2 regions of the Clostridium sp. Marseille-Q5894 genome follow, and region 2 is predicted to be linked to the other one. Evidence: riboswitches for the same ligand, from Rfam matches in the RefSeq annotation. Region 2 holds a riboswitch; the other holds the start of a gene.
The links. A riboswitch is a leader RNA that binds a small molecule or an ion and turns the genes downstream of it on or off. The one in region 2 is predicted to bind lysine.
Positions count from the first base shown of each region.

Region 1: another riboswitch for lysine. It lies ahead of OC535_RS04645 (ABC transporter permease subunit); the one in region 2 lies ahead of OC535_RS08500 (ACT domain-containing protein).

Region 1 is NZ_CAMPPT010000002.1:408,573-412,946, forward strand. It holds gene pckA (phosphoenolpyruvate carboxykinase (ATP)) at 1-69, shown strand, start outside; gene OC535_RS04625 (hypothetical protein) at 154-495, opposite strand; gene OC535_RS04630 (sugar O-acetyltransferase) at 747-1,325, shown strand; gene OC535_RS04635 (hypothetical protein) at 1,337-1,729, shown strand; gene OC535_RS04640 (NUDIX hydrolase) at 1,849-2,418, shown strand; lysine riboswitch at 2,466-2,632, shown strand; gene OC535_RS04645 (ABC transporter permease subunit) at 2,689-4,260, shown strand; gene OC535_RS04650 (amino acid ABC transporter ATP-binding protein) at 4,260-4,374, shown strand, end outside.
Region 2 is NZ_CAMPPT010000004.1:293,170-297,543, forward strand. It holds gene lysA (diaminopimelate decarboxylase) at 1-220, opposite strand, end outside; gene dapB (4-hydroxy-tetrahydrodipicolinate reductase) at 234-977, opposite strand; gene dapA (4-hydroxy-tetrahydrodipicolinate synthase) at 979-1,872, opposite strand; gene OC535_RS08500 (ACT domain-containing protein) at 1,882-2,352, opposite strand; lysine riboswitch at 2,412-2,585, opposite strand; gene OC535_RS08505 (dicarboxylate/amino acid:cation symporter) at 2,783-4,084, opposite strand.

The DNA of each region.
Region 1 (4,374 bases), on a different contig from region 2:
TTCCCACAAGCAATTATTGATGCGGGCCCAGGGGTTCCAAGTTATAAAGTTAAGAAAAATAAATTATAATTGAAAATATAATATTTTATAGTAGATTCTAAGTAAGGAAGATGAAAAATTGATTTATCAATAAATTCTTCCTTTATTTATTTTCTAAATACTATAAACATAAAAAATATGATATATAACAGCAAATACAAGAATGAATGACAAAAAAAGATGAATTTTATTCCAAATCATAGAATCTCTATTAATAAGATATGCTGACAAAATTAAAACGAGCATAATTAACCACGCAATCATTCCGCTAGCCATTCCAGCATTATGTCCGGCTAAGATTCCATGAAGCAAAGAAAAAACGGCTAATAATATTGCATATGTTTTATGATAACTTAATAATTTAGGAAAAATCCCTTCCTTTTTTAAAGGAACCAGCATACATAGAAGCAATAGAACTATGCATAATATTAAAATAAGATGCTTAAAGAAAAACATAATAACAGAACCTCCAGTTTATTTTTAGAAATTATCACTGTCGAATTATAACGATTAAAGAGGCAAAGTCAATCAATGAAAGGGATACAGTTTTATATATAGGATATATTATTAAAAATAAGTGATAAATATGAAAGCAATTATTTTTAGATTAGAAAAAGAATTACTAATTTGCTTTTATTGTAGACATAATATTAATGTGATATAATTTTGCATATTCATTTAATAGTTAGAAGATGAAAGGATCAATGATGAGTGAGAAAGAAAAAATGATTAATGGAAAAATTTATGATCCATTAAATCCAAGATTAGTTTTAGAGCGTGATAAAGCGAGTAGACTTTGTCAACGATATAATCAAAAAAAGTTTCATGAAATTAGAATGCAAAATAGGTTAATGAAAAAATTAATTAATACTAGCGGTAATTTTTGGATCAAGCCGCCATTTTTCTGCGATTATGGTTATAACATATATATAGGTGAAAATGTTATGTTGAATTATGGCTGCATCTTACTTGATGTCTGTCCAATCAGAATTGGCGCTTATACATTAATTGGACCTAATGTTCAAATATATACAGCCTGCCACAGCCTTGATCCCGAAGAAAGAATGAAAAATATTGAATATGGCAAAGCTGTAACGATCGGTAATAATGTCTGGATTGGCGGTGGTGCGATTATTTTACCTGGTGTAACTATTGGTGATAATGCTGTGATCGGTGCCGGAGCAGTAGTAAGTAAGGATATTCCAGCTAATGTGGTTGCCACTGGTAATCCTTGTCGAATTTTGCGAAATATTGATGATAATGATCGATTAGTAAAAAATAAATAAGGTGCTGAATAATGGAAGATAAATTATCAAATTTAATAGCTAGATATAATGCTGATAAAGAATTAAATAATCTAAAAGATATTTTAGATTATTTACAAAGTAAATCTGTTTATATTTATACGACAATCAAAATTTCTAAACAAAAATTAAAGCAAATACCCAAAGATGATTTATTAATGATTTTAAATAATATATCAATTATAAATAATCGACAATATTTTTCTGTTTATTCTAATAACAGTTTTGCCTCTAATCAATCATATTGTTTAGAAGTAAATATGATCGACTGCCTACAATTTATGAAAAAGATGGCTAAGACTGATGAAATAATCATTGATCCAAATACAGAAAATAGTTTGATTTTAGACAAAAACACAATAAAATATCTTAAATATTATCGATAATAAAAAAGGAACAGTATGGAAAAGTTAAATTACAAAATAGATCTTATAGCTAATTACCAAAATACAGTTAAATGGAAATTAAGAAATTTTTTAAAATCAATGATCATAGGTGTTAAGATATGTTTTTAAAAGAATTAGAAAAGTTTGTTTCAGAAGATGAATTTGAAGCTAAAGAGCTTCAAATTATCAAAAAATTCATTAAGGAAAATCCCGACAACTTGACTCGAAACAATGAAATAGCACACATAACTGTATCAGCATGGATCACGAATTCTTCTTTAGATAAAGTTTTAATGATATATCATAATATTTATGATTCTTGGAGTTGGCCAGGAGGTCATCTCGATGATAATGAAAATTTAGTTCAAGCAGCCAGGCGTGAAGTTAGAGAAGAAACGGGAATTGAAAATTTGAAGCTTTTAACTGATACTTGTATTTCAGTAGAAATACTGCCAGTTCAAGCACATTATAAAAATGATAAGATCGTTCCGGCGCATCTTCATCTCAATATTTCATATGCTTTTATGGCTGATGAAAAGCAGAGTATTAGACCTAAACTTGATGAAAATAAAGCCGTAAAATGGCTTATGATCAATGAAATAGATAAGCTGGTAACTGAAAAAAATATGCTGTTTATCTATCATAAAATTATCAAGCGGATATCAAATTTAGATAAATATAAGAGGTAAATTTATTTATATTGACAAACTTCTTAGATTAAGATATTGTTAAAGAGAAAAAGGATAGAGGTTGCAAAGCGTCAGAGTACTATAGTGAGTAGGCATACGATGATCTATAGGAAAGGTAATCTTTGCCGATAGATAATAAGTGGCAATTTATTATCTAGGGGCTGTAGGGAATACTTACAGCACTCCTTCAGTTATGAAGGGCGCTATTAACGCAAAATAAAAGTCGTGTTAATAGCACGACTTTTTTAATATCAAGTGAGGAGAAGGGAAATGAAAAAACTATTAAAAATCTTTACAGCATTCATATTAGTATTTTCAATACTAGTACCAGTAAATACTGTAAAGGCCGAAGAAGATGATGACAATACATTTGTTGTCGGGATGGAATGTAATTATGCACCGTTTAACTGGACTCAGGTCAATGAGACGGATACGACAGTGCCCTTAGAAGGCAGTGGTTATGCCGATGGTTATGATGTAACTATCGCCCGAGCTATTGCTAAACATTTAGGAAAAGAGCTAGTAATTAAAAAAATGAGCTGGGATGGTTTGGAACCAGCATTACAAGCTGGAGTCATTGATGCTATTATTGCGGGGATGACTGATACTGCTGATCGTCGCCAAAGGGTTGATTTTACACAAACATATTATGAATCACAAATGGTTTTAATTGTAAGAAAAGGTGATCAGTTAGAAGATGCTAAAAGTCTAAAAGACTTTTCTAATAAAAAAGTATTAGGACAATTAAATACTTTATACGATACTGTTATTGATCAAATACCAAATGTTAAACATGCTACAGCATTAGAAGATTATCCAGCGATGGTAATGCAGTTAAATAATGAATTAGTTGATGCTGTGACAGCTGAATTACCTGTAGCTGCGGGAATCATTGCAACAAATCCCGATTTAACGTATGTTGAATTTGACGAAGGAAAAGGATTTGATGTTGATTTAACAGATACTTCAGTATCGATTGCTGTAAATAAAGATAATCCAGAATTGAAAGATGCAATCAATGAATATCTTGATACTTTGTCTGATGAAGACAAAAAAGAAATGATGGATGAAGCAATTGAAAGAATTCCAGCTACTATTACAAGTTTAAGTAGTAATATTTTTGTTGCTGCTAAGCAGATTTTTGAAGTATATAGTCCGTTATTTTTTAGTGGGATCGGTTCTACTTTAACTTTGGCTTTTGGGGGAACGATCTTAGGATTATTGATTGGTTTGATAATTGGTGCGATTCGAGCAATCAAAGTTGAAGAAAGAGATAGTCTAGTAAGTAAAACTATTAAAAGAATTGCATGGATAATTACGACTTTATACATTGAAATATTTAGAGGTACACCAATGATGGTTCAAGGAGCATTTATCTATTATGGCCTTAAAAATATCGTTCATTGGGATCCTTTTACAGCAGGTATCTTTGTTATTACGATCAATACCGGAGCTTATATGGCTGAAATCGTTCGTTCCGGAATACAATCAGTTGATAAAGGACAAAGTGAAGCGGCTAGAAGTATTGGAATGAATAACATTCAAACAATGATTTATATTATTTTACCACAGGCCATTAAAAATTCTTTCCCATCTATCGGTAATGAATTTGTAATCAATATTAAAGATAGTAGTGTGTTAAATGTTATTGCTGTTACTGAGTTATTCTATCAGGCAAAGAGTGTTGCTGGTAGTTTATATGCGTTTGTTCCAACATACTTTGTTGTTGCATTGATCTATCTATGTTTAACATTCCCAACAACAAGAATCTTGAATTATATTGAAAATAGAATGAATCGAAAAAAAGCTATTTCTTTTGATGCAGAAGGGAGTGTAAAATAATGGAACCGATTATTGAAGTAAAACACTTAAAGAAATCTTTTGGTGATCTAGAAGTTCTACATGATATTGATTTTACTGTTTCTAAAGGTGAAGTAGTAACGATCATTGGAGCTA
Region 2 (4,374 bases):
AAATAGCCAAACATGAAAATGATTTTGAAGCAAATAGTGGCAAAGTATTTTCATATTTGTCTATCATTTTTGTTTTAAGTTCATTAAATTGATGTCTAATATGTCCCTCACTCATAACATAAAGTGGTGTTCCATATTTATTAACTAAATCAGTTGCTTTAACATCATCTATGTATAGATTATTGTTTTTTATTTGTGCAAACTTTGTTTGTAATACCATAATATCCCCCTAATTAATACAATGACTTCAATGTATAAAGACCATTATCTTTATCAATTAATGCATAGGCAGCACTAATTGCTCCTTGGACAAATACTTCTTTTGATAAAGCAGTGTGCTTTATTTCAATTATTTCATCAATTCCTGCAAACATAACTGTATGTTCACCAAAAATTGTTCCACCACGCATTGCTTGAATACCGATTTGTTCATGCTTTCTTTTTTCATGTAATGAACTTCGATCAGTCACAGCAGTAGTTTCACCAATTTCTTCTTCCATCACCTCATATAGTAATTTAGCAGTTCCTGATGGCGCATCTATTTTTTGATTATGATGTTTTTCAAGAATTTCAATATCATATCCTGCCTGATAAAATTCTTTAGCCACTTGACGTAATATTTTGGTTACCATTTGTACTCCATATGATGTGTTATATGATTGAAAAATCGGAATTTGTTTTGCAGCTTCTTTAATTTTTGTTAGCTGTTCATCATTATAGCCTGTTGTTGCAATTACTAACTTTGTCTTATTTGTCAAAGCATAAGATAATATGTCATCTAAATTATTAGGGTGAGAAAAGTCGATGATAACATCGGCTTTTTCTCCACACTCCGTTAAAGAACTATAGCTTTTTTCTGGAATCTTTTCATCAAACTCATAACTTACAACAGCCACTAGATCCATATCATTTTGGCTTCTTACCTTATTAGCAACTTTTTTACCCATTAATCCATAACCATATACTATTACTTTCATCTTAGAACCCCAATTTTTCAAATGCATCCATCGCATCAAATAATAGTTTTTTATTTTCTTCTGTTGTTTCAATTAATGGTAATCTTAATGTTGCTCTACAAACACCCATTTTAGCTAATGCTGCTTTAGGCATAATTGGATTAATATCAGCAAATAAGTAACGACTAACTGGTTCTAATGCATACGCAAGTTCTTGAGCTTTTGGCAAGTCACCTTTTAGTGCTAACTGAGTTAATAATTCAGTTTGACGAGGATAGATGTTTGATAATACTGAAATTACTCCTTTTCCCCCAGCACAAATAAATGGCAGAATATTATCATCACATCCTGAATACATATCAAAATCCATACCTTGAGTTTTTGCTAGAACTTCCATTGCATAAGCTATATCATCAGTTGCATCTTTCATAGCAACAATATTTTTATGCTTTGCTAGTTCTACAACTGTCTCTACATTTATTTTTACCCCAGTTCTTCCTGGAACATTATAAAGAATCATTGGAATATCAACAGCATCTGCAATAGTAGTATAATGAGTAATCAACCCACGTTGACTTGTTTTATTATAATATGGTGTAACAACTAAAATAGCATCAGCACCTTTTTCTTTAGCATATTTAGCTTTTCTTAATGCTGTCGCTGTATCATTAGATCCTGCTCCAGCAATAACTTTTATACCAGTTCCTTGCGCCATTTCTAATGTAATATCTAGTAATTTAAATTCATCATCAATATGAATAGTTGCTGTTTCACCAGTTGTTCCATTAACTAATAAAGCTTTAACACCTCCATCGATCATTCTTTGTACTTGTCTTTTAAATCCATCATAATCAATACTTCCGTCTTCATGCATTGGTAATACTAGTGCAACTGCACTTCCTTCAAAAATAGCCATAATTTCCTCCTATATATTTAAGCCAAAAGTTTCATCTAATTTTTTCATTGCTAAATCTTTGTCTTTTTTATCAACGATAAACGAAATTGTTCTTTTTGACGTAGTTACTTGATAAAAATGTATATTATTTTCACCTAAAATAGTAAATACTTTTGCCGCTGCTCCTGGTGTGACTTCGATCAACTTTCCACCAACAGCAATTTTAAAATATTTTCGATTAGTCGCAATCTCTAATTGTTTAACTTCTTTTTTTAAACACATTATTGCTTCATTTAAATTTTTTTGATATTTTTCATCTAATGTTATTTCTATCTGCATCGCATCTTCAATCATCACTTGAGAAATCATATCAATATTAACATCACAATTGCTTAAAATCGTAAAAATCTTGGCAATTATCATTGGATGTTTTGGTACATTTGTCAATTTTAACTGAATAATATTTTCTTCATAACTCACTGCTTCAATAATCTTTTCCATCATTGCTCTCCTTTACAAAAAAAATTGCAATGAGTATCATTGCAACATAAACACGTATGAACAATGATAGCTCACCATTACCATTCGATAATGACAGTCTTATAGATATTCTCTATAAGCCCAGAGTATAAATGCATGCAATCATTTATCCCTTCGGCGAAAGTTCCTCTATTTTTATCTAGTTTGCATCATCCAATAAAAACTTCATAACTATTCGCGCCTCTATCTTACAACTTTCCTACAATATATCACAATCAACATCATATTACAATACTAATTATACCGCTTTATGCAATGTTTTTATATATATTTAATAATGTTTTTTGGCTTTATATCTCAATATATGAATATCTCTACCTTATTATGATTTATTTCTTATATATTAAAAATTCATAACTAATAAACCTTAGTTACGAATTTAATTAATATGCTATATTCCATTATAAATATCTATATTTAACTCTTTTTCAGATTTTGCTACTAATGTAGCTGCGGTTGCTGCTCCAATAACATTTGTTGCAGTTCTAGCCATATCTACAATACTTGAAATCGGTGCTAACAATACAATTATTTCAATTGGTAAACCAGCTGCTGCAAATACTGCTGTTGCTGTAATCGTTGCTGTTCCAGGAACTCCTACCGTTCCTATAGATACAACTACTGCCAAGACTACTAAAAATAAATATTGTCCTATTGAATAATCTATATTTAAAACATTAATTGCAAATACTGCTAATAATGTCGGCCATATACCAGCACATCCAGGCATACCTAAATTAGCACCTAAACTAGCTGTAAATGATGCAATATCTTCATTTACACCAATTTTACTCACTAATTGACGAATTGTTACCGGAATCGTACCAATACTACTTTGAGATGTAAATGCTACTACTCCAGCTGGCCATATTCCTTTAAAAAATTTAATAGGATTTAGTTTTCCAATTACTTTTAACAATATGCTTTCAACCCCAAATATTTGAATTATGCTCAATAAATATGCTAATCCCAAAATACTTAGTAATGGAATAATATCATCTATAGTACTCTTACTTACTGCTCGGGCAATCAAAGCTAAGACTGCATATGGTGTAAAACCTATTACAAAATTAACTACTTCACCTAATACCCGATTACCTGCATCAATAAATTGTTTAAACGGTTTTACTTTCTTAGGATCTTTATTAACTATTCTATTATATGCAATAGCTACAATAATAGCAAAAATTACTATTGGTACTACTTCCCCATTTAACCAGCTATTAATAAGATTTTTGGGAAATAACCCAGTAATTGTATCTACAAATGAAGGAACTTCCGTTGCTTTATAATTTGTAGAAAGTTCATAATTAAATCCACTACCTATTTTTGTTATTACTGCAAGAATCAATGTAATTAAACTAGCAGTAAATGTATTTAATAATAAGTAAATTATTGTTTTTAAACTTACTTTTTTTAATTTAATAGAAGCTTGTAGATTAGTAATACTGGAAATAATACTAAATAACAGCAGTGGTACAACAATTGCAGAAATAAGATTAGCATATATCGTTCCTATAGCTTCTAAATAAAGATAATTTTCCTTAAAAATTAAACCAACTATTATTCCTAAACCTACTGCTAAAATAGTTAGCACACTAAAATCAACTTTTTTCTTTTTAAGAAAATAAATTAATATAAAAAATATAACAGCAAGCACTAAAGCTCCTAATTCTAAAATATTTTTATTCATTTAATTGTCCCCTTTTCTCTTTAATGTATATTAGAATAAAGAGCACAATATAATTAAATTGTTACTCTTTATTAAAAAAACAGCAACAACATCGTCCCATTCTAAAATTATTTCGTAATTGTAGTTCTAATACAAAGTTCATAACTTTTACCTCTTTTCCTATATGAATAGTATGTTAATACATTATAATATATAAAAAAAATTGTCAAGTTATATATAATTTAATTTATAAATATTATATAACTATCCTTTTTAATATTTTTCAAAAATTAAAGAGCAGTGTTACCACC